DNA from 3 places in the Streptomyces sp. NPDC058308 genome. Region 2 is predicted to be linked to each of the others. Evidence: riboswitches for the same ligand, from Rfam matches in the RefSeq annotation. Region 2 holds a riboswitch; each other region holds the start of a gene.
What was found. A riboswitch is a leader RNA that binds a small molecule or an ion and turns the genes downstream of it on or off. The one in region 2 is predicted to bind cobalamin.
Positions count from the first base shown of each region.

Region 1: it holds a riboswitch for cobalamin, as region 2 does, so the genes downstream of both, ACFVYL_RS13590 (ribonucleoside-diphosphate reductase subunit alpha) here and metE (5-methyltetrahydropteroyltriglutamate--homocysteine S-methyltransferase) in region 2, are expected to answer to the same signal.
Region 3: it holds a riboswitch for cobalamin, as region 2 does, so the genes downstream of both, ACFVYL_RS30250 (energy-coupling factor ABC transporter permease) here and metE (5-methyltetrahydropteroyltriglutamate--homocysteine S-methyltransferase) in region 2, are expected to answer to the same signal.

Region 1 is NZ_JBHVZA010000008.1:101,862-109,519, reverse strand. Features, by position in the region: gene ACFVYL_RS13595 (ribonucleotide-diphosphate reductase subunit beta) at 1-863, opposite strand, end outside; gene ACFVYL_RS13590 (ribonucleoside-diphosphate reductase subunit alpha) at 863-3,283, opposite strand; cobalamin riboswitch at 3,413-3,549, opposite strand; gene ACFVYL_RS13585 (GNAT family N-acetyltransferase) at 3,786-4,292, opposite strand; gene mctP (monocarboxylate uptake permease MctP) at 4,384-6,027, opposite strand; gene ACFVYL_RS13575 (DUF3311 domain-containing protein) at 6,024-6,293, opposite strand; gene ACFVYL_RS13570 (YbdD/YjiX family protein) at 6,404-6,571, opposite strand; gene ACFVYL_RS13565 (carbon starvation CstA family protein) at 6,601-7,658, opposite strand, start outside.
Region 2 is NZ_JBHVZA010000009.1:97,019-104,676, reverse strand. Features, by position in the region: gene ACFVYL_RS14735 (alpha/beta fold hydrolase) at 1-436, shown strand, start outside; gene ACFVYL_RS14730 (TetR/AcrR family transcriptional regulator) at 535-1,191, shown strand; gene ACFVYL_RS14725 (GNAT family N-acetyltransferase) at 1,275-1,799, shown strand; gene ACFVYL_RS14720 (hypothetical protein) at 1,938-3,086, shown strand; gene ACFVYL_RS14715 (hypothetical protein) at 3,257-4,054, shown strand; gene ACFVYL_RS14710 (DUF6629 family protein) at 4,051-4,710, opposite strand; cobalamin riboswitch at 4,896-5,132, shown strand; gene metE (5-methyltetrahydropteroyltriglutamate--homocysteine S-methyltransferase) at 5,296-7,614, shown strand.
Region 3 is NZ_JBHVZA010000027.1:77,372-85,029, forward strand. Features, by position in the region: gene ACFVYL_RS30235 (CbtA family protein) at 1-743, shown strand, start outside; gene ACFVYL_RS30240 (histidine phosphatase family protein) at 880-1,461, opposite strand; gene ACFVYL_RS30245 (alpha/beta fold hydrolase) at 1,458-2,375, opposite strand; cobalamin riboswitch at 2,547-2,731, shown strand; gene ACFVYL_RS30250 (energy-coupling factor ABC transporter permease) at 2,761-3,471, shown strand; gene ACFVYL_RS30255 (energy-coupling factor ABC transporter substrate-binding protein) at 3,471-3,881, shown strand; gene cbiQ (cobalt ECF transporter T component CbiQ) at 3,888-4,637, shown strand; gene ACFVYL_RS30265 (energy-coupling factor ABC transporter ATP-binding protein) at 4,634-5,521, shown strand; gene ACFVYL_RS30270 (endo alpha-1,4 polygalactosaminidase) at 5,562-6,386, opposite strand; gene ACFVYL_RS30275 (SGNH/GDSL hydrolase family protein) at 6,615-7,496, opposite strand.

The DNA of each region.
Region 1 (7,658 bases), on a different contig from region 2:
CGCTGGTCGGCGACGCACTGCAGGTACTCGCGCATCGAGTCGGTGTTCATGCCGGGCAGGCCCTCGCCGCACAGGTCCCGCGCGAACTGCAGCTCGGCCTCGACGGCCTCCTTCAGCATGTCCGTGACCTGCTGCTTGAGCGCGTCGTCGAAGAGCTCGGGCTCCTCCTTGCGGACGGTGTCGACGACGTCGAAGGCGAAGCTCATGTGCATCGTCTCGTCGCGGAACACCCAGTTGGTGCCGGTGGCGAGGCCGTGCAGCAGACCGCGCGAGCGGAACCAGTAGACGTACGCGAAGGCACCGTAGAAGAAGAGGCCCTCGATGCACGCGGCGAAGCAGATCAGGTTCAGCAGGAAGCGGCGCCGGTCGGCCTTGCTCTCCAGGCGGTCCAGCTTCTCGACCGAGTCCATCCACCTGAAGCAGAACTCGGCCTTCTCACGGATGGAGGGGATCTCCTCGACCGCGTCGAAGGCCGCCGCACGGTCATCCGGGTCGGGCAGATAGGTGTCGAGCAGCGTCAGATAGAACTGGACGTGCACGGCCTCCTCGAAGAGCTGACGGCTCAAGTACAGCCGCGCCTCAGGGGAGTTGATGTGCTTGTAGAGCGTGAGCACCAGGTTGTTGGAGACGATCGAGTCGCCGGTCGCGAAGAACGCGACCAGACGGCCGATCATGTGCTGCTCGCCGGGCGAGAGCTTGGCGAGGTCGGCGACGTCCGAGTGGAGGTCGACCTCCTCCACGGTCCAGGTGTTCTTGATCGCGTCCCGGTAGCGCTCGTAGAAGTCCGGGTAGCGCATGGGGCGCAGGGTCAGCTCGAAGCCCGGGTCGAGGAGGTTCTTCTCGCTGTTCGTCGTGGTGCTCATTACTGACAGGCCTCGCAGGACTCGGGGTTTTCCAGGGAGCAGGCGACGGCTTCTTCGGCCGTGGCCTGGGCGGGGACGGGGGCGGTGGCGGCCGCGTTCGAGCCGCCGGCCGCGCGCGCGATGCGCGTCGCGGGGCGCGAGCGCAGGTAGTACGTGGTCTTCAGGCCCTGCTGCCAGGCGTACGCGTACATCGAGGAGAGCTTGCCGATGGTCGGCGTCTCCAGGAAGAGGTTGAGCGACTGCGCCTGGTCGAGGAAGGGGGTGCGCGCGGCGGCCATGTCGATCAGGCCGCGCTGCGGGAGCTCCCACGCCGTGCGGTACAGCGCGCGCACCTCCGCGGGGATCCAGTCGAATCCCTGGACCGAGCCGCTGGCCTCGCGCAGCGCCTCGCGGCTCTGCGCGTCCCACCTCCCGAGCCGCTTGAGATCCTCCACCAGATAGGCGTTGACCTGGAGGAACTCGCCGGACAGGGTCTCGCGCTTGAAGAGGTTGGAGACCTGCGGCTCGATGCACTCGTAGACACCCGCGATGGACGCGATGGTGGCGGTCGGCGCGATGGCGAGCAGCAGCGAATTGCGCATGCCGGTCGCGGCGATGCGTTCCCGCAGCGCCGCCCAGCGCTCGGGCCATGTCAGCTCGACGTCGTAGTGGTCGGGGTGCAGGACGCCGCGCGCGGTGCGGGTCTTCTCCCAGGCGGGCAGCGGGCCGCTGCGCTCGGCGAGGTCGGCGGAGGTCTCGTACGCGGCGAGCATGATGCGCTCGGCGATACGGGTGGAGAGCGCCCGCGCCTCGGGGGAGTCGAAGGGAAGCTTCAGCTGGAAGAAGACGTCCTGAAGTCCCATCGCGCCGAGGCCCACCGGGCGCCACCTGGCGTTGGAGCGGCCCGCCTGCTCGGTCGGGTAGAAGTTGATGTCGACGACGCGGTCGAGGAAGGTGACGGCGGTCCGGACGGTCTCGTCGAGACGGTCCCACGCGAGGTCGCCGTTCTCCACGAACGCGCCGAGGTTCACCGAGCCGAGGTTGCAGACGGCCGTCTCGCCGTCGTCCGTCACCTCCAGGATCTCCGTGCAGAGGTTGGAGGAGTGCACGGTGTGGCCGGGCTCGGCGGTCTGGTTCGCGGTGCGGTTGGCGGCGTCCTTGAAGGTCATCCAGCCGTTGCCGGTCTGCGCGAGGGTGCGCATCATGCGGCCGTAGAGGTCGCGGGCCGACATCGTCTTCCTGGCGAGTCCTGCGGCCTCCGCCCGGCGGTAGGCGGCGTCGAACTCCTCGCCCCACAGGTCGACGAGCTCGGGCACGTCGGACGGCGAGAACAGCGACCACTCCCGGTCGGCGGCGACGCGGCGCATGAACTCGTCCGGGATCCAGTGCGCGAGGTTGAGGTTGTGCGTGCGCCGCTGGTCCTCGCCGGTGTTGTCGCGCAGCTCCAGGAACTCCTCGATGTCAAAGTGCCAGGTCTCCAGGTAGACCGCGGCCGCGCCCTTGCGCCGCCCGCCCTGGTTCACCGCGGCCACCGAGGCGTCCAGCGTCTTCAGGAACGGCACGATGCCGTTGGAGTGCCCGTTCGTGCCGCGGATCAGCGAACCGCGCGAACGGATGCGGGAGTACGAGAGGCCGATGCCGCCCGCGTGCTTGGAGAGCCGCGCGACCTGGTGGTAGCGGTCGTAGATCGAGTCGAGCTCGTCCAGCGGGGAGTCGAGGAGGTAGCAGGAGGACATCTGCGGGTGGCGGGTGCCGGAGTTGAAGAGCGTCGGCGAGGACGGCAGGTAGTCCAGGCGGCTCATCAGCCCGTACAGCGAGGCGACTTCGCCGACCGCGCGGCTGCTGTCCGCCGCCGTGTCCCAGTCGGTCTCCGCCAGGCCGCTCGCGACGCGCAGCATGAAGTGCTGCGGCGTCTCGATGACCTGCCGGGTGATCGGGTGGCGCAGCAGGTAGCGGCTGTGCAGCGTGCGCAGGCCGAAGTAGCCGAAGCGGAAGTCGGCGCCGTCCGCGAGCGCGCTCTCCACGAGCGCGTCGAGCCGGGCGGCGTGCGCGGTCACGAACGCGGCGGTGCGGTCGGCGATCAGGCCCTCGCGGTGGCCGACCGCGATCGACTCGGTGAAGGAGCGCACGCCCTGCGAGGCGGCCTCGGCGGCGATGGAGAGGGAGAGCAGCCGGGCGGCGAGCTTCGAGTACGTAGGGTCCTCGGAGATGAGCCCCGCGGCCGCCTCGGTCGCGAGCTCCCGGAGCTCACTCTCGTCGGCCCTGGCCGACCGGCCGCGCAGCGCGGCGGCCGCCACCCGGCCGGGGTCGGCGTCGGGGAGGTCGGCGGTGAGGTCGGTCAGGGTGCGCAGCAGCGCGGTCCCCGGCGCGTCGGTACCCTCAGCGCTGTCGGTGGGCTGCGGTGCCAGCGCTGACGCAGGTTCGGCGGGCGCGATGGTCACGTGGGGCTCTCCCTCGCTCGGCTCTGGGCCTGGGGAGGGATCGGCACACACGGGCGCACCCGGGCAGGGCGGCGTACCGCGTCCACCGGCCCATTCCACGAGGCCCGGACGGTCGGCACCCGGGCCGGACGACTCGGGTGCACTGCCGGCAGGTCTTCGGACTCCGCGCACGACAAATGCGTACACGTCTACCGTTGCGGGACAGTTCCGGACTTGCACCGGATTCCCCTGCGGCGACAGCGAGCACGAGCATACATCTTGTGTCGCGCTGCTGAAGCAGGCCTACATCTTGTGTCGGATCGCGCGGCGGGCTCGGACAGTGGCCCCTAGGCCCTGTCGTCAAACTCCCGTCTGCCTCGCGACGCCTGGCACGCACGCTCGCCGCGTTGTCGGGCTCATCCCGGTACGCCCAGTACCGGGATGACCCTCCGCCTTGCGATCGCACGCACCAGACGCCGCGAGGCCGCCCTCCGGGCGAACGACGCGAGTTTGACGACAGGACCTAGAGTGTCAACGCGTAGGTGAGCAGTGGGAGGCCGGGGACCGGGGACCAGTCGCGCTCCGGGGTCCGTGCGAAGCCGAGGCGTTCGTAGAGCCGGTGGGCGGTCCGCATCGAGGGCGAGGAGGACAGCACGAGCCGGTCCCTGCCCGCGTCCCTGGACCGCTGGACGCAGGCGCGCACCAGGAGTTCGCCCACACCGCGGCCGCGCGCCCCGGGCGAGACCGCCAGCATGCGGATCTCCGACTCGCCCTCCCGCGCGATGTCGGCCACGGGGCCGCAGGACGGCACGAAGGTCACGCCGCCGAGCAGCCCGCCTGCCGTCGTGTCGTCCGCCGCGGCCACCAGGATCTCGGCGTGCGCCGCGCGCCCCGCCACGTCCCGCAGTACGGGCAGATAGCGGTCCTCCGCCCCGAAGTCCAGGTGTCCGTCTTCGAGATAGGCCCGCGCGGTGAGATCACCCAGCGCCCCGTACTCCTCGGGCCGTGCCCGCCTGATCGTGATGTCCATGCGGCGCAGTGTGCAACACGGGTACGACAAAGGGCCTCCGGATTTCCGGCGGCCCTTTGCCGCTGTGCGCAGCGGGTTATGACACAGGCTCTCAGTGTCCGGCGCCCGCCGTCGCCTTCGGCAGTTCCTCTATGACGCCGGGGTCGCCCGCGTCGGCCGTGTAGTCCTCCGGGGACGTCTCGTCGACGCCGTCGGGGGCCTTGAGCGCCTTCAGGACGAAGGTGAGGACCACGGTCACGACCACGTTCAGGACGAACGCCGTCAGGCCGATGTAGCCGATCTCGCCGATGCCGGGGATCTCGTCGGACGAGCCGCCGAAGTGCTTCTGGGTCGGCGAGGCGACGCCGTACGCGGCGAGCGTTCCGTAGGCCATGCCGACCGCCCAGCCCGCGAGCAGCGCCCAGCGGTGGAACCACCGGGTGAACAGGCCGCCGACCAGCGCGGGCATCGTCTGCAGGATCCAGATGCCACCGAGCAGCTGGAAGTTGATCGCGACCGTCTTGTCCATGGTGAGGACGAAGGCGAGGGCGCCGACCTTCACCAGGAGCGAGACCAGCTTGGAGACCTTCATCTCCTGCTGCGGTGTCGCGTCCGGCTTGAGGAAGTCCTTGTAGATGTTGCGGGTGAAGAGATTCGCGGCCGCGATCGACATGATCGCCGCGGGGACGAGCGCGCCGATGCCGATGGCGGCGAACGCGACGCCCGTGAACCAGTCGGGGAACATGTTCTCGAACAGCTGCGGAATCGCCAGCTGACCGTTCTCCACCTTCACCCCGGCGGCGATCGCCATGAACCCGAGCAGCGCGAGCAGGCCGAGCATCAGCGAGTAGAGCGGCAGGATCGTGGTGTTGCGGCGGATCACGTTGCGGCTCTTGGAGGAGAGCGTCGCCGTGATCGAGTGCGGGTACATGAACAGCGCGAGCGCGGAGCCGAGGGCCAGCGTCGCGTACGTCCACTGCCCGGCCTCGCCCGGCGCGAGGCCCGCGACGGGCTTGCCCGCCGCCTCGTTCGTCGCCGAGAACTTGTCGCTCGCCGCCCGGAAGATCTCGTCGAACCCGCCGAGCTTGATCGGGATGTAGATGATCGCGACGGCGATGACGAGATAGATCAGGCCGTCCTTCACGAACGCGATCAGCGCGGGCGCGCGCAGACCGGACGAGTACGTGTACGCGGCGAGCACCGCGAACGCGATGAGGAGCGGCAGGTCCTTGACGAACCAGTTGGTGTCGGGGCCGCCGCCGACGCCCATGACGTCGAGCACGGCCTGGATGCCGACCAGTTGGAGCGCGATGTACGGCATCGTGGCGAGGATGCCGGTGACCGCGACGGCCAGCGAGAGCCCCTTGGAGCCGAACCGCCCGCGCACGAAGTCGGACGTCGTCACGTATCCGTGCTTGTGCGAGACCGACCAGAGACGCGGCAGGAAGGTGAAGATCAGCGGGTAGACGAGGATCGTGTACGGCACCGCGAAGAAGCCGGCCGCGCCCGCCGCGTAGATGGCCGCGGGGACGGCCACGAAGGTGTACGCCGTGTAGAGGTCGCCGCCGAGCAGGAACCAGGTGACCCAGGTGCCGAACGATCGGCCGCCCAGGCCCCATTCGTCCAGGCTCTCGGTCTCGGCCTTGCGCCAGCGCGCGGCCAGGAAGCCCATCGCCGTGACGGCCACGAAGAAGAAGATGAAGACGGCCAGGGCGATGCCGTTCACGCCGCCCGTCCCCGATGCGAGTGTGGTCACTGTCCGGCACCCCCGTGGGCCTGCTCGGCCTTGCGGGCGCGCTGGTCACGCTGCCACAGCTTGTACGCGATCATCGTCAGCGCCGTGGAGATGAGCACCCACAGCATCTGGTACCAGTAGAAGAACGGAATGCCGATGAGTGTCGGGTCGACCTTGGCGTAGGAGCTCACCCACAGCATCGCCACGAAGGGCGCGACGAGGCAGAGGGCGACGACCACGCGGACCGGCGTGACGACCGGTCTGTTCACTTCAGGCGCATCTGACATATCGCGGCTCCGTTCCCTCACTTATCCCATGCTTAACGTGCGGGAAATCTAAGCCACAGTCTCGCGGTATGGAACCCCCGTCCGGATAACGGACAGATGAATGTCCCTGCTCAGCAGCAGCGGAACCCCTGGCGGGGGTCCGACTCCTGCCGGTCTGTCCGCATGCGCTCAAATGCGCGACGGCTGGGGACGGTTGCGGTGGGATGGTCCTTGCGGATATGAGCCACGTACCGCTCGTACCCCGACTCGTCGGTCAACTCCCTGAAGTACCAGCGCATCCAGCGCAGGCCCCGCAGCAGCAGCGCCGTCACGAGGACGCCCCCGGCCCGGTGGTGGTGCGCTGTCCGTCCGCAGACTCCAGGGCCTCCCGCTTCTCCTCGCGGGTCGCGAAGAGCCCGGCGGGCGCGGTCACCTTCGACTCCACGTACGGCGCTTCCTTCAGGCGGGTGGCCCCGGGGTCGCGGAGGTGCTTGACGCACACCCGCGCCGCGTCCAGGATCACGATGACGACGAGCAGTGCGAGCGCCGCCGAAAGGACGCCGTCCACCGTGGAGTTGGTGACGACGGTGTGCATGTCGTCCATCGACTTGGCGGGCGGCAGCACCTTGCCCTCGTCGATGGCGTCCCGGTAGTTCGCGCGCTGCTGGAAGAAGCCGACGCGCGGATCGCTGGAGAACACCTTCTGCCAGCTCGCGGTGAGCGTCACCGTCGCGTCCCAGGCGAGCGGAATCCCCGTGACCCAGGCCCACTTGAGGCGACCGGACTTCACGAGCAGCGTGGTGCAGACGGCGAGGGCGACGGCGGCGAGGAGCTGGTTGGCGATGCCGAAGACCGGGAAGAGCTGGTTGATCCCGCCGAGCGGCTCGTGCACGCCCACCCACAGGAAGTAGCCCCAAAGGCCGGTGACGGCCGCACTGGTCAGGAGCAGCCCAGGCTTCCAGCTCAGGTTCCTGAAGGGCTTGTAGACGTTCCCGAGCATGTCCTGCAGCATGAAGCGGCCCACGCGCGTCCCCGCGTCGAGCGCGGTCAGGATGAACAGCGCCTCGAACATGATCGCGAAGTGATACCAGAAGGCCCGCATCGAGCCGCCGGTGACCTTCGAGAAGATCTCCGAGACGCCGACCGCGAGCGTGGGCGCGCCGCCGGTCCGCGAGAGCAGCGAGGACTCCTCGACGTCCTTGGCGGCCTGCGCCAGGTCGGCCGGCGAGATGGAGTACCCGAAGCCCGCGACGGCCTTCGACGCCTCCTGGACGGTCTCGCCGACGACACCGGCCGGCGCGTTCATCGCGAAGTACAGGCCCGGGTCGATGACCGAGGCCGCGACGAGCGCCATGACCGCCACGGACGACTCCATCAGCATGGAGC
Region 2 (7,658 bases):
GGACGCGGCGCTGCACCGGGACGTGCGCAGGACCCTCGTCACGAAGGAGATCTACTCCCCCGAGTGGGCCGCCCGGAGCGAGCGCATTGAGGACGAACTGTCGCCGCCCCCGTGGCTCGACGACGACGAACTCGCCTACTACGTGGACACGTTCGAGCGGACCGGCTTCACCGGTGGCCTCAACTACTACCGCAACCTGGACCGCAACTGGGCCCTCACCGAGCACCTGGCCGACCGCCGCGTCACCCGGCCCGCACTGTTCATCACCGGCTCCAAGGACGTCGTCGCGCAGTTCATGCCCGCGAAGGACCTCGACCGGATGCTGACCGATCAGCGCGGAAACATCGTCCTCGACGGCGCGGGCCACTGGATCCAGCAGCAGCGGCCCGACGAGGTGAACGCCGCTCTCCTGGAGTTCCTCTCCGGAGTCGGCTGATAACATCCGCTGCCATTGATACGTACAGAACCGATACGTACAAATCGATACGTGCAAAACCGATGCGTACCGGTTCGACCTCCGGCGAATGGATCGCAGTGGCTGCCCAGGCCCCGGCCGCAGACGGCGGTCAGAAGCAACCGATCACCCCCCGCAGCGCCCGCGGCGTCAGGACGCGCAACGCCCTGATCGCCGCCGCCCGCGAGGTGTTCGAACGCGACGGCTATCTGGACGCCCGCATCACGGACATCTCCAAAGCGGCACACGTCGCCTCCGGGTCGTTCTACACGTATTTCAACAGCAAGGACGAGATCTTCCAGGCGCTGGTCGAGCAGGTGCAGGAGGAAATGCTCCACCCGCACCTGCGCGAGCGCACCGGCATCACCGATCCCCGAGAGCTCATCGACGCCTCGAACCGCGAATACCTGCGCGCGTACAAGAAGAACGCACGTCTGATGGCGCTGTTCGAGCAAGTCGCCCAGGTCGACGAGCAGTTCATGGCGCTGCGCATCGAGCGCGGCAACGCCTTCGCCCGCCGCAACGCCAAGCTCATCAGGACCCTCCAGGAGAACGGCCAGGCCGACACGAGCCTCGACCCGCTGATCACCGCGCACGCCCTGTCCGTGATGGTGAGCCGCATGGCCTACATGGTGTTCGTGCTCGGGCAGCGCATTCCGTACGAGCGGCTCGTCACGACGCTCAACACCATCTGGGAGAACGGCCTGCGGCTGACGGACCCGGCCGCCAGGACCTGACCGAGGATCTGGCCGCGAACAGCGGCGACCACCGGGCGGGTAAGGGTTGTTGTGCACAAGGTCATTACATCAGGGTGATCGTCATGAGACAGCCCACCGAACAACTCGCCCTGTGCCGCGAACAACCCACCCCTCTGCGCACCGGCGTCCGCCAGGCGGTGGAGGCCGACCTTCCTGAGCTCGTGCGGTTGCGGGCGCTGCTCTTCGAGACCCTCGGCGGGGAGTACTTCAATCCCTCGCCGGAGGAGGACGGATGGCGCCGCAACCTCGCCTCGGTCCTGCGGGACCAGCTGACGGCGGACGCCGCGCGCATCCTCGTCGTGGACGGTGAACACGGCCTCGCCGCCTGCGGCATCGGCACCGTCGACCAGTGGTTCCCCGGTCCGCACAACCCCAACGGCCGGGTCGGCCACGTGATCGGCGTGGTCACGGACCCCGCGTACCGGCGACGCGGCCACAGCCGGGCGATCATGCAGGCGCTGCTCGACTGGTTCCGCGCGAGTGAGGCCTCCCGCGTGGACCTGTACGCCTCCCCCGAGGGCGAACCGCTCTACCGCAACCTGGGCTTCGTCGACCACCCCGACCCGGCGCTGTACTGGCGCCCGTGAATCCCGGGCCGTCCGTGGCCGACCCATCCATCGGCAGAAGGGATACCAGGCGCCGCGCCTCCGGAGCATGATGAAAGGAGGCGATACGGGGGTGCCGTCATGGCTGTTCGCTCTGGTTCAGGTGCCGTGCGGGTTCCGATGTGGGCTTATGCCGTCGCCGGGTTCGTGCTGGTGGTGGGGCTGTTCTTCGGGATAAGAGAAGCGGCGTCGCCCGGCAGCGGGGCACGGAGTGGCGAAGGTGGCTCGGGGGCCCTGGACGGGAGCGCGGGGACGGACACCGGCGGCGGTGGTACGGGGGCCGCAGGGGACAGCGGGGGCTCGGGGGGCGGCACGAGGAGCGGGTCTTCGGGTGGGTCGGGTGGCTCTTCGAGTGGGGCCTGGCAGACCGGTGGTGGAGGCGGGGGCAAGGGCGGTACCGCAGCCGGTGAGGGTTCCGACAGCGGTTCCAGTGGTGGCGGTGGCGGACACCGTGGCGGGGGGCAGCCGCCTGGCTGGCTTCCGTGGGGCCCCAAGTCGCCCAACACGGACGAGACCTTCGAGCCCGACAGCCTGTACGACCTGCTGCAGAAGGGCGAGTGCCAGCAGGCCTACAACACCTCGGTCGACCCCGGCAGGCGGATCGACAACTCGGCGACTCCGCAGGCCTGGAAGGCCATCGAAGGACTCGCCGGGATCTGTAAGGCCGCACAGGGCGAGACCGGCGGGCTGGCCATCGCGGTCAAGGCCGAAGCGGGGCTGCGCACGGCCGGGTACCGGCCGGGGAACACCGGATACCTGTGCAAGGACGGGGATGCCTTCGCGGTCCTCCAACGCTTCGTCGCCTACTACCGTCAGCACCCCGGCGAGCGAGTGGTGCTGCGGCCCGCCCCGACGGGCACCGCGGCCTGCGCCAGCGGGATCTCCGCCACGGACACCACGTACACGCCCGGCTCGACCGCCTACTTCCAAGGCACCTGGCCGGACTCGCCGGCCACCGTGGAGCTGCGCGCACGGGAGCTGACGGGCCCAGTCAGCCTGCGGCCCTTCGGCGACGAGGAGGACAAGGCGAGGTGCTGCAAGGACGGATCGATCGCCGTGGACCTGCCGGGGCCTGACGGCTTCGGTGGCCTGCGGCCCACAGTGATCGACGTGACGCTCGTGACGAAGAACGGGGCCCGGGTCGCCAGGCGGGCGGCGTTCACCCTCGACTGGAGCGGCGTCGCGCCACCTACCTCCCGGTCGTCTTCGCCGTCGTCCGTATCGCGGTCGCCCGGCTCCCTCGGCCCGGCGAACGCGTTCGCCCGATGAGCGGGCCCCCGCCCCCCGAACCGAGACCAGGACCGGAGCCAGAACCCGCGCCGGGACCCGCCCCGGACCCGGCTCCGCCCCCAAACCCCCCGCCTGACCCAGAACCCGAGCCCGCCCCACCCGCACCACCGCCTCCTCCCACACTCCCCGCCGACCCCAGAGTCGGCTGGGTGGAGATCGTCGGCGCCATCGGGTCCCTCGTCACCCTTCTGACCGCGGTCCTGTTCTACTTCGGCTGGGCGAGCACCGACGCCGAGACCAAGGCGCTCGGGCTGCGCGACACCGTGTTCCACTTCTCCACCAGCGACTATCTGTTGCGCAGTGTCGGCGCTCTCTATCTCCCCGCCTGGCTGGCCGCGGGTGCGGCCCTCGGCGTGCTCGGGCTGCTCCGCTGGGCGGCGGGCGAACCGGAACGGCTCGCCCGCGCCGTCCGGGTGCTCCGGTTCGCCTGGGCCGTGCCCGTCGTCCTCGTACCGCTGTATCCGCTCAGCCCGTGGCTGTTCGACCTGCTGCTGCCGCTCACCGCGATCGGCGGCTTCGCGCTCAACGCGTACGCCCGCACGCGCACGCGCCGGGACCTGCGGCTCTGGGGGCTCACGCTGTTCGTCTGCGTCCTGTCACTGTTCTGGGCCGTGTCGGCGTACGCGGCGATCGCCGGCCGCGGCCGCGCGGACCTGACCGAACGGACCCTCCGGAGCGACTTCCCCGCGGTCGTCGTCTTCAGCGAGAAGGACTTGATGATCCGGGGCGGCGGCAGTTGTTTCCGGCGCGTCACCGACAAGGGCAGCCAGTACGCGTACGAGTACGCGGGTCTGCGCCTGTTCCACGTCTCCGGAGACCGCACCTTCCTCGTCCCACGGGACTGGTCCCCCGGGGACGGCACCCTCTACGTCCTCAAAGAGGGGGCGGGCCAGCGCGTCGACCTCCTCAGCGGGGCCGGTCGCCGGGAACAGGAGTGCCGGGGTTAGGGCCCTTCTGACGGATCTCCGCAGGGTCGCGACGCCCGGCGCGGCGGACGGCGGCTTACGACCCAGCGCAGCAGGACCACCGAGCACACCGCGGCGAACGCGCACCACGTCGAGATGTACTCCTGCCGCCACAGCACGACGGAGACCGCGGCCCCGACCGCGACCAGGACGCCGAAGAGGACCAGGCCCCGGTCGCCGGACAAGAGCAGGGAGCCGATGGTGGCGAGGAGGTAGCCGGCGACGATCAGCTGCGCCTGCGGCAGGCCAAGGGAGTATCCGACCGTGTGCCCCCGGATCCCGGCCGTCACGGTGCGGGCCGCCAGCACGTAGGTGAGCGTCGCCGCCGTTGCGATGCCCGCCGCCAGCGGCACGAGGAGGCGGCGGCGAGCGCTCGGCGGCGCGGAGCACAGCACGGCCGCCGGTACCCACAGCGGAAGGAGCGGGAGCGCGATGACGGCCCAGGCAACGGTGGCGGGCCCGGTGCCGCCGTCGTGGTGCCAGACGGCTGCCTCGATGATCTGGTGGAGGCCCAGGAGGAGCGGCAGCGCGGCCAGCGGCAGGTCACGGGGGCGCCGGGCCGCCAGGGTCACGGAGGCGACCCCCACGGCCGTGATGCCCGCGCCTGCGACGAGGTCGGCCGTCTCGCTCCAGCACATGGCAGCCACGGTACGGCCGCCCCGGCGCGGGAGCGCGTCGGCCGTGCCTTTCGGGGGGGGGCTCCCCCCGGGGGGCCACCGCCCTCCACTTCCCGCCCGCCGCGTCGGCGAAGCACCCACCTCACGTGTTCCACCTCACCCTTCCAATGCCCAACGCGACGCGGTCCACCGGCGGGTGGCCCCGTATGGTGATCCGTACAGCTGGTTCGCCCCGTCCGCCAGGCGGGAGCGTCGCAAGAGGGAACCCGGTGTGAATCCGGGACTGCCCCGCAGCGGTGAGCGGGAACGACCGCCGTCACATGCACTGGGACCGCCACTCCGGTCCTGGGAAGCGACGGCCAGTAGGTGTCCGACCGCCTTCTTCAGGAAGGCGCTGGACGGGCCCGTGAGTCCGAAGACCTGCCCGCTGTCCGTGTGCGAACCATTCGTGCGCGGATATCTCGGTGACCTCGAGGGCGGGTCGGCGTACACACTGGACGGACGACCGCGTCGACCACGCGATCCCGAACCGCCCGGTGCTGCCACCCTTCGCGCTCTCGTCCCGTCTCCGGGATCTCAGGGATTCATCTCGCGAAGGAGATCTCCGTGACCACCAAGCCCGCAGCCGCGGCAGTACGGGCCACCGTGTACGGCTACCCCCGCCAGGGTGCCAACCGGGAACTCAAGAAGGCGATCGAGGGCTACTGGAAGGGCCGCGTCACCGCGGACGCCCTCCGGGACGCCGCCGCCGAGCTCCGCCGCTCGAACTGGCGTGAACTCGCCGACGCCGGCATCGGCGAAGTCCCGACCGGCGACTTCTCGTACTACGACCACGTCCTCGACACCAGCGTCATGGTCGGCGCCCTCCCCGAGCGGCACCGTCGCGCGGTCGACGCGGACGCGCTCGACGGCTACTTCGCGATGGCGCGCGGCACCCAGGACGTGGCGCCGCTGGAAATGACGAAGTGGTTCGACACCAACTACCACTACCTGGTCCCCGAGTTGGCTCCCGGGACGGTGTTCCGGGCCGACTCCGCCAAGCAGGTCGGCGAGTTCAAGGAGGCCCGGGCGCTGGGTCTGACGGCGCGGCCCGTCCTCGTCGGCCCGGTCACCTACCTCCTCCTGGCCAAGCCCGCCCCCGGGGTGGCCGCCGACTTCGACCCGCTGACCCTCCTCGACCGCCTCCTGCCGGTGTACGCCGAGGTCCTCGCCGACCTGCGCGCGGCGGGCGCCGAATGGGTCCAGCTCGACGAGCCCGCGCTCGTCCAGGACCGCACGCCGGCCGAGCTCAACGCGGCCGAGCGCGCCTACCGCGACCTCGGCGCCCTCACCGACCGGCCGAAACTGCTGGTCGCCTCGTACTTCGACCGACTCGGCGACGCCCTTCCGGTGCTCGCCAAGGCCCCGGTCGACGGCCTCGCACTCGACTTCACCGACGCGGCCGCCGCCAACCTCGACGCGCTCGCGGCCGTCGGAGGGCTGCCCGGCAAGCGGCTGGTGGCGGGCGTCGTCAACGGACGCAACATCTGGGTCAACGACCTGGAGAAGTCCCTCACCACGCTCGGCACGCTGCTCGGCCTGGCCGACCGGGTCGACGTGGCCGCCTCCTGCTCCCTGCTCCATGTCCCCGTCGACGCGGCCCTCGAACGGGACATCGAGCCGCAGATCCTGCGCTGGCTGGCCTTCGCACGCCAGAAGACCACCGAGATCGTCACGCTCGCACGGGGCCTGGCCCAGGGCACCGACACGATCTCCACCCAACTCGCCGCGAACCGCGCCGATCTGGCTTCCCGGGCCGGCTCCCCCATCACCCGTGACCCGGCCGTCCGCGCCCGCACCGGGGCCGTGACGGCGGCCGACGCCCGCCGCTCCCAGCCGTATGCGGAGCGTGCGGCGGCCCAGCGCACCGCCCTCGGCCTGCCGCTCCTCCCGACGACCACCATCGGCTCCTTCCCGCAGACCGGCGAACTGCGGGCCGCCCGCGCCGACTTGCGGGCCGGCCGGATCGACGGTGACGGGTACGAGGAGCGCATCAAGGCCGAGATCCAGGAAGTGATCTCCTTCCAGGAGAAGGCGGGCATCGACGTCCTGGTGCACGGCGAGCCCGAACGCAACGACATGGTGCAGTACTTCGCCGAGCAGCTCACCGGGTACCTCGCCACCCAGCACGGCTGGGTCCAGTCCTACGGCACCCGCTATGTGCGACCGCCGATCCTCGCGGGTGACATTTCGCGGCCCGAGCCGATGACGGTGCGCTGGACGACATACGCCCAGTCGCTCACCGGCCGCCCCGTCAAGGGCATGCTCACCGGCCCCGTCACCATGCTCGCCTGGTCCTTCGTCCGTGACGACCAGCCGCTCGGGGACACCGCCCGCCAGGTCGCCCTCGCCCTGCGCGACGAGGTCGTCGGCCTGGAGGCGGCCGGGACGTCGGTCATCCAGGTCGACGAGCCCGCGCTGCGCGAGACGCTGCCGCTGCGCGCCGCCGACCACCCGGCCTATCTGGCCTGGGCGACCGAGGCGTTCCGTCTCACCACGAGCGGGGTGCGGCCGGACACGCAGATCCATACGCACATGTGCTACGCCGAGTTCGGTGACATCGTCCAGGCCATCGACGACCTCGACGCCGACGTCATCAGCCTGGAGGCGGCCCGCTCCCACATGCAGGTCGCCCGGGAGCTCGCGGCGCACGGCTATCCGCGGGAGGCGGGTCCTGGCGTGTACGACATCCACTCGCCGCGGGTGCCGAGCGCCGACGAGGCCGCGGCCCTGTTGCGCACGGGACTCGAGGCGATCCCCGCCGAACGGCTGTGGGTCAATCCGGACTGCGGCCTGAAGACGCGCGGCTGGCCCGAGACACGGTCGTCCCTGGAGAACCTGGTCGCGGCGGCCAGAACGGTCCGCGAGGAGCTCTCCGCTTCCTGACGACACGTCTTGACGACACGGCACGGTCCGCGCCGATTCGGCCC
Region 3 (7,658 bases), on a different contig from region 2:
GCAACCTGCTCGTTCGAGGCATGCTCGCCGGTCTCGGGGCCGGCGTGCTCGCCCTCGTCATCGCCTACTGGCTCGGTGAGCCGAACGTCGACGCCGCCATCGACTTCGAAGAGGCCCACGCGAGCCACGCACACGGGGACGAGGTCGAACTCGTCTCCCGGAGCCTGCAGTCCACGGCCGGCCTCGCCACCGGCGTCCTCGTCTACGGGGTCGCCTTCGGCGGCATCGCCGCGCTCGCCTACAGCTTCGCCCTCGGCCGCGTCGGCCGGTTCGGCCCGCGTGCGACGGCGCTGCTGCTCTCGGGCTGCGCGCTGCTGGCCGTGTACGTCGTGCCGTTCCTGAAGTACCCGGCCAGTCCGCCCGCTGTCGGCAACCCCGACACCATCGGCAAGCGCACCTCCCTGTATCTGCTGATGATGGTGCTCAGCGTGCTCCTCGCGATCGCCGCGACCCTGCTGGGCAAGCGGCTTGTGCCCGCGCTCGGTGCCTGGTACGCGACCGTCGTGGCCGTGCTCGGTTTCGCCGTGGCCATTGGACTGGCCTACGAGTTCCTGCCCGTGATCAATGACGTTCCCGAGCATTTCCCGGCCGCCCTGCTCTGGCGTTTCCGGCTCTCCGCCCTCGCCATGCAGGCCACGCTGTGGGGTGCCTTCGGGCTGATCTTCGGGGAGTTGGCGCAGCGCCTGCTGCTGCCGAAGCCCGCGGCGCCCACGCCCGGGAAGCCGGTCGCGGCGGACCGGTAGGGCGGCGGAGTGCCCGGACACCCCGATCTGCCGACGGCTCGCGATCAGTTGCGCGTACTCGTCGGGGGGCCGTCTCGTCGTCGCGGGGCCGTGCTGCTGGCCCGCCACCCTGACCAGTGCCGCTGGACCGAGCGCGTCACGCGGCACCGAGCGGGCAGCCGAGCCGCATGTTCCAGCGTCCGGAGCGTCCGCTGAGTTCCGTCGTCGACAACGGCAGGACATCGAACCGCCAGAAGGCGGACAGCGGCGCCCCCGTCGCATGGACGGCCGCCGCCCGCACCACCTCGGGCTCCACAACGGCGACGACGCGTCCGGACGGGGTGTCCGCCCGGAGCGCGTCCAGCCACTCGGCCACACGCGAGCACACGTCCGCCACGGACTCTCCGCCCGGAGCCGCGGCCTCCGGCTCGGTCAGCCAACGGCCCACCGCCTGCGGTTCCGCGGCACTCACTTCCTCCAGCGACCTGCCGCGCCACCTGCCCGGGTCGAGACCGGCCAGAGAGGGTGCCTCCAGGCGCGCCCCGAGGCCGAGTGCGTCGGCGGTCTGCGCACAGCGCGCGCCGGGGGAGACGAGGACCTGGCATCCCGTGGGCAGGGTTCCGGCCGCCCGACGCGTCTGTGCCGCGCCGGCCGGGTCGAGGGGCTCGCCGTCGCCGAACACGCCGCGCCGCGCCGCGGCGGTCAGGGCAGGCGCGACGAGCAGCACGCGCGTGGTCACTGGACGTCCTTCCGCTGGTGGGTGCCGGAGCCCGCTTCCGCAGGCTTCGGGTGCGCCGCACCCCGCACGAATCGTCGGAGGTGCGCGCGCACGGCGTCGGGCCGCTCCAACCAGGGTTCGTGCCCGGCGCCCTCGATCCGCGTCAGTGGAAGACCGAGCCGGAGCGCCAGTGAAGCGAGTGATGACAGAGGGCGCGGATCGTCGGTCCCACCGAGGAGCTCCGTTCGCGCGGGCAGGCGCGCGGACAGGTCGTCGAGATGTTCGTCGAGCGGGTCCGCGCGGCCTTCCCTGCCGAGGTCACCGTTCATCGCCCAGTTGACCGGGCGCCGCCGCCGGGCGCTCTGCGCGGCCCAGGCCCATCCGCGTCCGGGATCGGCGTGGTCGGTGAACCAGGACAGGGTGAGCAACTCGACTTCCTGCTCCTCCGTGCGGCCCGGCAGTTCCTCCAGTGCGCGGAGCCGCTCCCGCCGCGCCGCGGACATGCGGCGGCCGCGCTCCGCCCGGTAGCCGGTACGCCAGTCACCGACGAACGGCCCGCACATCAGCAGCATCCCGGCGACCCGCCCGGGGTGCTTCAGGCAGAACCGGCTCGCAAGGTCGGTGCCGTACGAGTGCCCGATCAGCACGGCCCTCGGCGCGTCCCACGCGTCGAGCAGCTCAGCGAGATCGTCGACGTGCCGCGCCAGGCAATGGCGGCCCTCCCAAGGGGACCGGCCGGTGCCACGCTGGTCGTACCGGTACACGGGCGCGAGGTCCGCGACCATGGAGGCGACCTCGCCCAGATAGTCCGGCAGCCCCGGACCGCCATGGAGCATGACCACCGGCGTCCGCCGAGCCGTGCCCCGTAGCGCCGTCCAATGCAATCGCGCCTCGTCGCTCATCGATGCGAGGCCCTGCGTCTGAATCGAGGTCACCGCGCAAACCTACCCGGATGTTCCGTGGGCGCCCCCGCTGCCGAGCGTCGGGCCAACAGGGGCCCCACCAGTCGCACACGGCCGCTGAACAGGGGCGTACGCGGTGGTATACGCGCTCGCGTGTGACACCCCCGCACCTGGGGTGCAAGTTGTCAGCAGATCAGTTGCGCACTAATGTCACCACGCCTTGGTGCACGGGAAATCCGGTGTGATGCCGGTGCGGCCCTCGCCACTGTGATCGGGAAGTCCGGCTCCAGCCCTCGCGGCAGCCACTGGGTACTCACGTACCCGGGAAGGCGGAGTCCGGTCGGTACGACCCGTCAGCCAGGAGACCGGCCAAGGCGCGTTGTCCATCCACGAGGTGCTGGAGAGGGTCTGCCGAGCCATGCACATAGCCGAGGGTTTCCTCCCACCGGCGCACGCGATCGCCTGGGGCGTAGCGTCCGCGCCGTTCGTCGTCCACGGAGTCCGCTCCCTGACCCGTGAGGTCAGGGAGCACCCGGAGAGCACCCTGCTCCTCGGCGCCTCCGGGGCCTTCACATTCGTCCTTTCCGCGCTGAAGATCCCGTCCGTCACGGGCAGTTGCTCGCACCCGACGGGCACCGGCCTCGGAGCGATCCTGTTCCGGCCGCCCATCATGACGGTGCTCGGCACCATCACCCTGCTCTTCCAGGCCCTGCTGCTCGCCCACGGCGGGCTCACCACCCTGGGCGCCAACGTGTTCTCGATGGCGATCGTCGGGCCCTGGGCGGGATACGCGGTCTACCGGCTCCTCAAGCGGTACGACGTGCCGCTCATGGTCGCCGTGTTCTTCGGGGCGTTCGTCGCCGACCTGTCCACCTACTGCGTCACCAGCGTTCAGCTGGCACTGGCGTTCCCCGACCCCAGCAGCGGATTCCTGGGCGCCCTGGGCAAGTTCGGCGGCATCTTCGCCGTCACCCAGATCCCGCTCGCGGTCAGCGAAGGACTGCTCACCGTCCTGGTGATGCGGCTGCTCGTGCAGTCCAGCAAGGGCGAGCTCACCCGGCTCGGCGTGCTGCTGCAGGGCAGCCCGACCGTGCCGACGGCCAAGACGGAGACGGGGGCCAACGCCTGATGAGCCGGAACGCGAAGATCAACATTCTGCTGCTCGTGGTCGTCGCCGCGCTCGCGGTGCTGCCCCTGGCACTCGGGCTCGGTGACGACAAGGAGGAGCCGTTCACCGGCGCCGACGCGCAGGCCGAGACGGCGATCACCGAGATCGAGCCGGACTACGAACCGTGGTTCTCCCCGCTGTACGAACCCCCTTCCGGGGAGATCGAGTCGGCGCTCTTCGCCCTGCAGGCGGCCATGGGTGCCGGTGTGCTCGCGTACTACTTCGGGCTGCGCAAGGGGCGCCGCCAGGGCGCCGAGCAGATGCTGGAGCAGGGCGAGCGGTCCGGTTCACCGACCGGTTCGCCGACCGGAACGCCGGCTGAAACGCTGGCCGACGCGGCGGACAAGCGGCCCGAGACCGAGCAGGTCTGACCCGGCGTGCTGCCCATCGACGCGGCGGCGCACAGCAGCCGCTGGCGCCGCCGACACCCCGTGGACAAGGCCGTACTCGGGCTCGGCCTCACCGTCCTCGCCATCTCCCTGCCGCCCTGGCCGGGCGCCGCCCTGGTGGTCCTCGCGGCGCTCGTCCTGCTGCTCGGGCCCGCAGGCGTACCGCCCCGCAAGCTGTGGCGGGCCTACCGTGTGCCGCTCGGCTTCTGCGTCACGAGCGCCCTGACCCTGCTCGTCCAACTCGGCAGCCCCGACGGGTTCGTGACGCTCGCCGACGGCGGTCCGGCGCGCGCGGGCGGCCTGCTCCTGCGGACCTCCGCCGCCTCGCTCGGGGTGCTCCTGTTCGCCTTCACCACGCCGATGTCGGACCTGCTGCCGCGGCTGGTGAAGGCGGGCGTGCCCGCACCGGTCGTGGACGTCGCACTCGTCACGTACCGGATGAGTTTCCTGCTCCTGGACTCCATGAGCCGGATCCGTCAGGCGCAGGCCGCCCGGCTCGGCCACACCACCCGCGCGGCCACCTGGCGCTCCCTCGCCGGTCTCGGCGCCACCGCGTTCGTGCGGGCCTTCGACCGGGCGGGCCGGCTGCAGGCCGGGCTCGCCGGACGCGGCTACGACGGCACGCTGCGGGTCCTCGTGCCCGACGCCCGGATCTCACGGCGCTTCGTGGCCGCGGCCGCGGTGCTCCTCGCGGGCCTCGTGGCCCTCACCCTCGCACTGGAAAGGTTCCTTCCATGACCGAGCCGAGGGCTCTTCGCGAGCCGGTCGCCCGCGGCGGGCCGAGCGAGCCCCTGGTCGCCCTGCGCGGCGCGTCCTACGCCTACGAGGACGGGCCCACCGTGCTCGAAGGCCTGGACTTCGACGTCGTCGCGGGCCGCGCCCTCGCCCTGCTGGGACGCAACGGCAGCGGCAAGACCACCCTCATGCGGCTGCTCAGCGGGGGACTGCGCCCCGCCGCGGGCGGGCTGACGCTCGAAGGGGTCCCCGTGAGGTACGACCGCAAGGGCCTGACCCGGCTGCGCACCACCGTCCAGCTGGTCGTCCAGGACCCGGACGACCAGCTGTTCGCGGCCTCCGTCGAGCAGGACGTGTCGTTCGGCCCGCTGAACCTCGGCCTGCCCGACGCCGAGGTCCGGGCGCGGGTCGCCGAGGCGCTCGCCGCACTCGACATCGTGGCGCTGGCCGACCGCCCGACCCACCTGCTCTCCTACGGCCAGCGCAAACGGACCGCCATCGCCGGCGCCGTGGCGATGCGCCCCCGCGTCCTCGTCCTCGACGAGCCGACCGCGGGCCTCGACCCCGACGGCCAGGAGCGCCTCCTCGCCACGCTGCAGAGGCTGCGGGACGCCGGGACGACCGTGGTCATGGCGACCCACGACGTGGACCTGGCGCTGCGCTGGGCCGACGACGCGGCGCTGCTCACCCCCGCCGGGGTGCGGACCGGGCCGGTCGCCGAGATGCTGGGCCGGCGGGACCTGCTGGCGCAGGCCGGGCTCCACCTGCCGTGGGGGATCGCCGTCGGGGAGCTCCTGCGCACGCACGGCCTGGCGGTCGGTACGGGCGAGGGCCCGCGCACCGCGGAGGAGTTGGCCGCACTGGTGGCCGCGGCGGGGGAGCGCTGAGCGAGCCGCCCCTCCCGGCGTCCGGCTGTCGGGTGGCTGCTCAGCAGTGGCGGTACACGTAGCCGTCCTCGCCCGCGGGCCGGACGTCGCGGTCGCGCAGCGTGATGGACAGGTCCTTGCCCCAGGTGCGGCAGGCGGCGTCGAAGTCCTTGCGCACATACTCGATGTCGAAGACCTTCCCGTCGTATGCGGACGCGAAGTCGGGGCACTCCTTGTAGTGGGCGCACTCCTCGGTGACGGCGAAGTCGAAGCCGATGTGCTTGCGCCGGTCAAGGAGGTCGGTGGTGTTCTTCTGCGCGATGGCGAGGCCCTTGTCGTGCGCCCGCCGGGCGAGGAGCCGGGCGAAGTCCGCCGCGTCGTCGGGCGTGAGGAGGTCGTCGGAGCGCTCGTAGGAGTCGAGGTTGTCGGGCTCCACCGCGTCGAAGCCCGCCTCCGCGCAGCCGTCGATCCACTTGCCGACGATCTCGGCGAGGGCGGCGCGCTTCTTCGCCGTGGAGATGTCGAGCAGCGGCTCGTTCCAGTCCTCGTCGACGACCGGGTCCCCCTCGTCGTCACGCAGCACGAGAGTGGGGTGCTCGCGCTCCCACCAGCGGGTCGTCTTCTTGCCCGGCTGGGCCTGGAAGGCGTTGACGTAACAGATGTTGTAGCGGCCCGGGGCGGGATCAGCGGTGCGGTCGCGCGAGACGGCGCGCACCTTGGAGGGGGGCGTGTACGGGCCGCCCAGCTGGTAGTCGAACGCCGCGTCGACGGGCGGCTGCCGGACGCCGCCCCCGGTGCGCTTGGTGCGGTCGGTGTCTTCGGAGTCGCCGGAGGAGCAGCCGGCGAGGAGGGCGAGGAGCACCGCACCGCCGAGACCGATCCGCACGGACCGCCGTGCGCCTGCCCGTGCCCGGGTGGTCGGCGCGGAGCCCGTCGGCCGCACGAAAACGTCCTCTTCGACCCCCGCGCGATGGGTCTCGTCGGTCTGTGCGGAGCGGTTCTTGCTGGTAAGCCACTTGATCACGGTCACCCGACCAGGATCGCAGCCCCCGCCCGCGGCACGTGCGGCGGGCGGGCGCTCAGGTCAGGCCACGGCACGTCGGGCCACGCGAGGTCACGTCAGATTCAGCGCGCTCGCCGTCTGCTCGGCCATACCGGCCTCACCGGCGGAGTTGGGGTGCACGGGGACGAAGTTCGTGCCGAACAGGACCGGTTCGATCCAGCGCTGGTCCGCCGGGCGGCACGCGTCGTGCGCGTCGGACGCGGCGGCCATGTCGACGTACGTAGCGCCGGTCTCCGAAGCGGCCCGCCGCGCCGCGCCGTTCAAGTGGCCTTGCAGATCGCGGAGGTAGGGGACGTCGCCCTCGGCGAGGGGCATCTTGAGGAAGCAGCCCGGCACGGACTTCGCCGGAGTGATCCACGGGTAGCCGAGGATCGCGATCCTCGCCTTCGGCGACCTGGCCTTGATCTGGTTCAGCGACGCCTTGATCGACGGGTATGTCTTCGTCTCGACCTCGTCCTTGAAGGTGTCGCCGTACCGGTCCTTGCAGGGGCTGCCCTTGCCGCCCGAGAGGACCCCCGCGCTGCCGCAGGCCAGGATGGAGCTGATGAACGTGTTGTTGTCGTTGCCGCCGATGGTGAGGGTCACCACCTGCGTATCGCTCTTGAGGGCGTCGAACTGCGGGGCGACGCCCGGGTACTGGGCCGTGGTGAAGTGCTGGGTCTGGGCGCCCCCGCAGGTCACGTCGGTGAGCTTCGCGCCGAGCGAGGCGGCGAGGAGGTGCGGGTAGTTCTTCGACGTGCGGGCACAGAGGAGGGGCGCCCCGGGGTCGAGGGGGAGCACGCCCGAACCGGCGCTGTAACTGTCCCCGAGGGCGACGTAGCGCAGCGGCTCCGAGGTGTCGGCGGCGGCGGGTCCCGCGGCGACGCCGAGCGCGGCGACTCCTGTGACGGCGGCGACGACCGCGACGGTGCGATGCGGAGCGGGCATGCGCATGAGGATTCTCCTCCGGGCAGGGGGGGAGCGCGGGTGGGGGCGGGGCGAGGCTTCCAGAAGTGGGGCGTGTGCAACGTAGTTCACGACGGGACAGTTCACTACGTGTGTGCGTGCGCGTCCGCGCGAGACGGTTTGGCATCCGGGTGACAAGGGCGGTGCGGT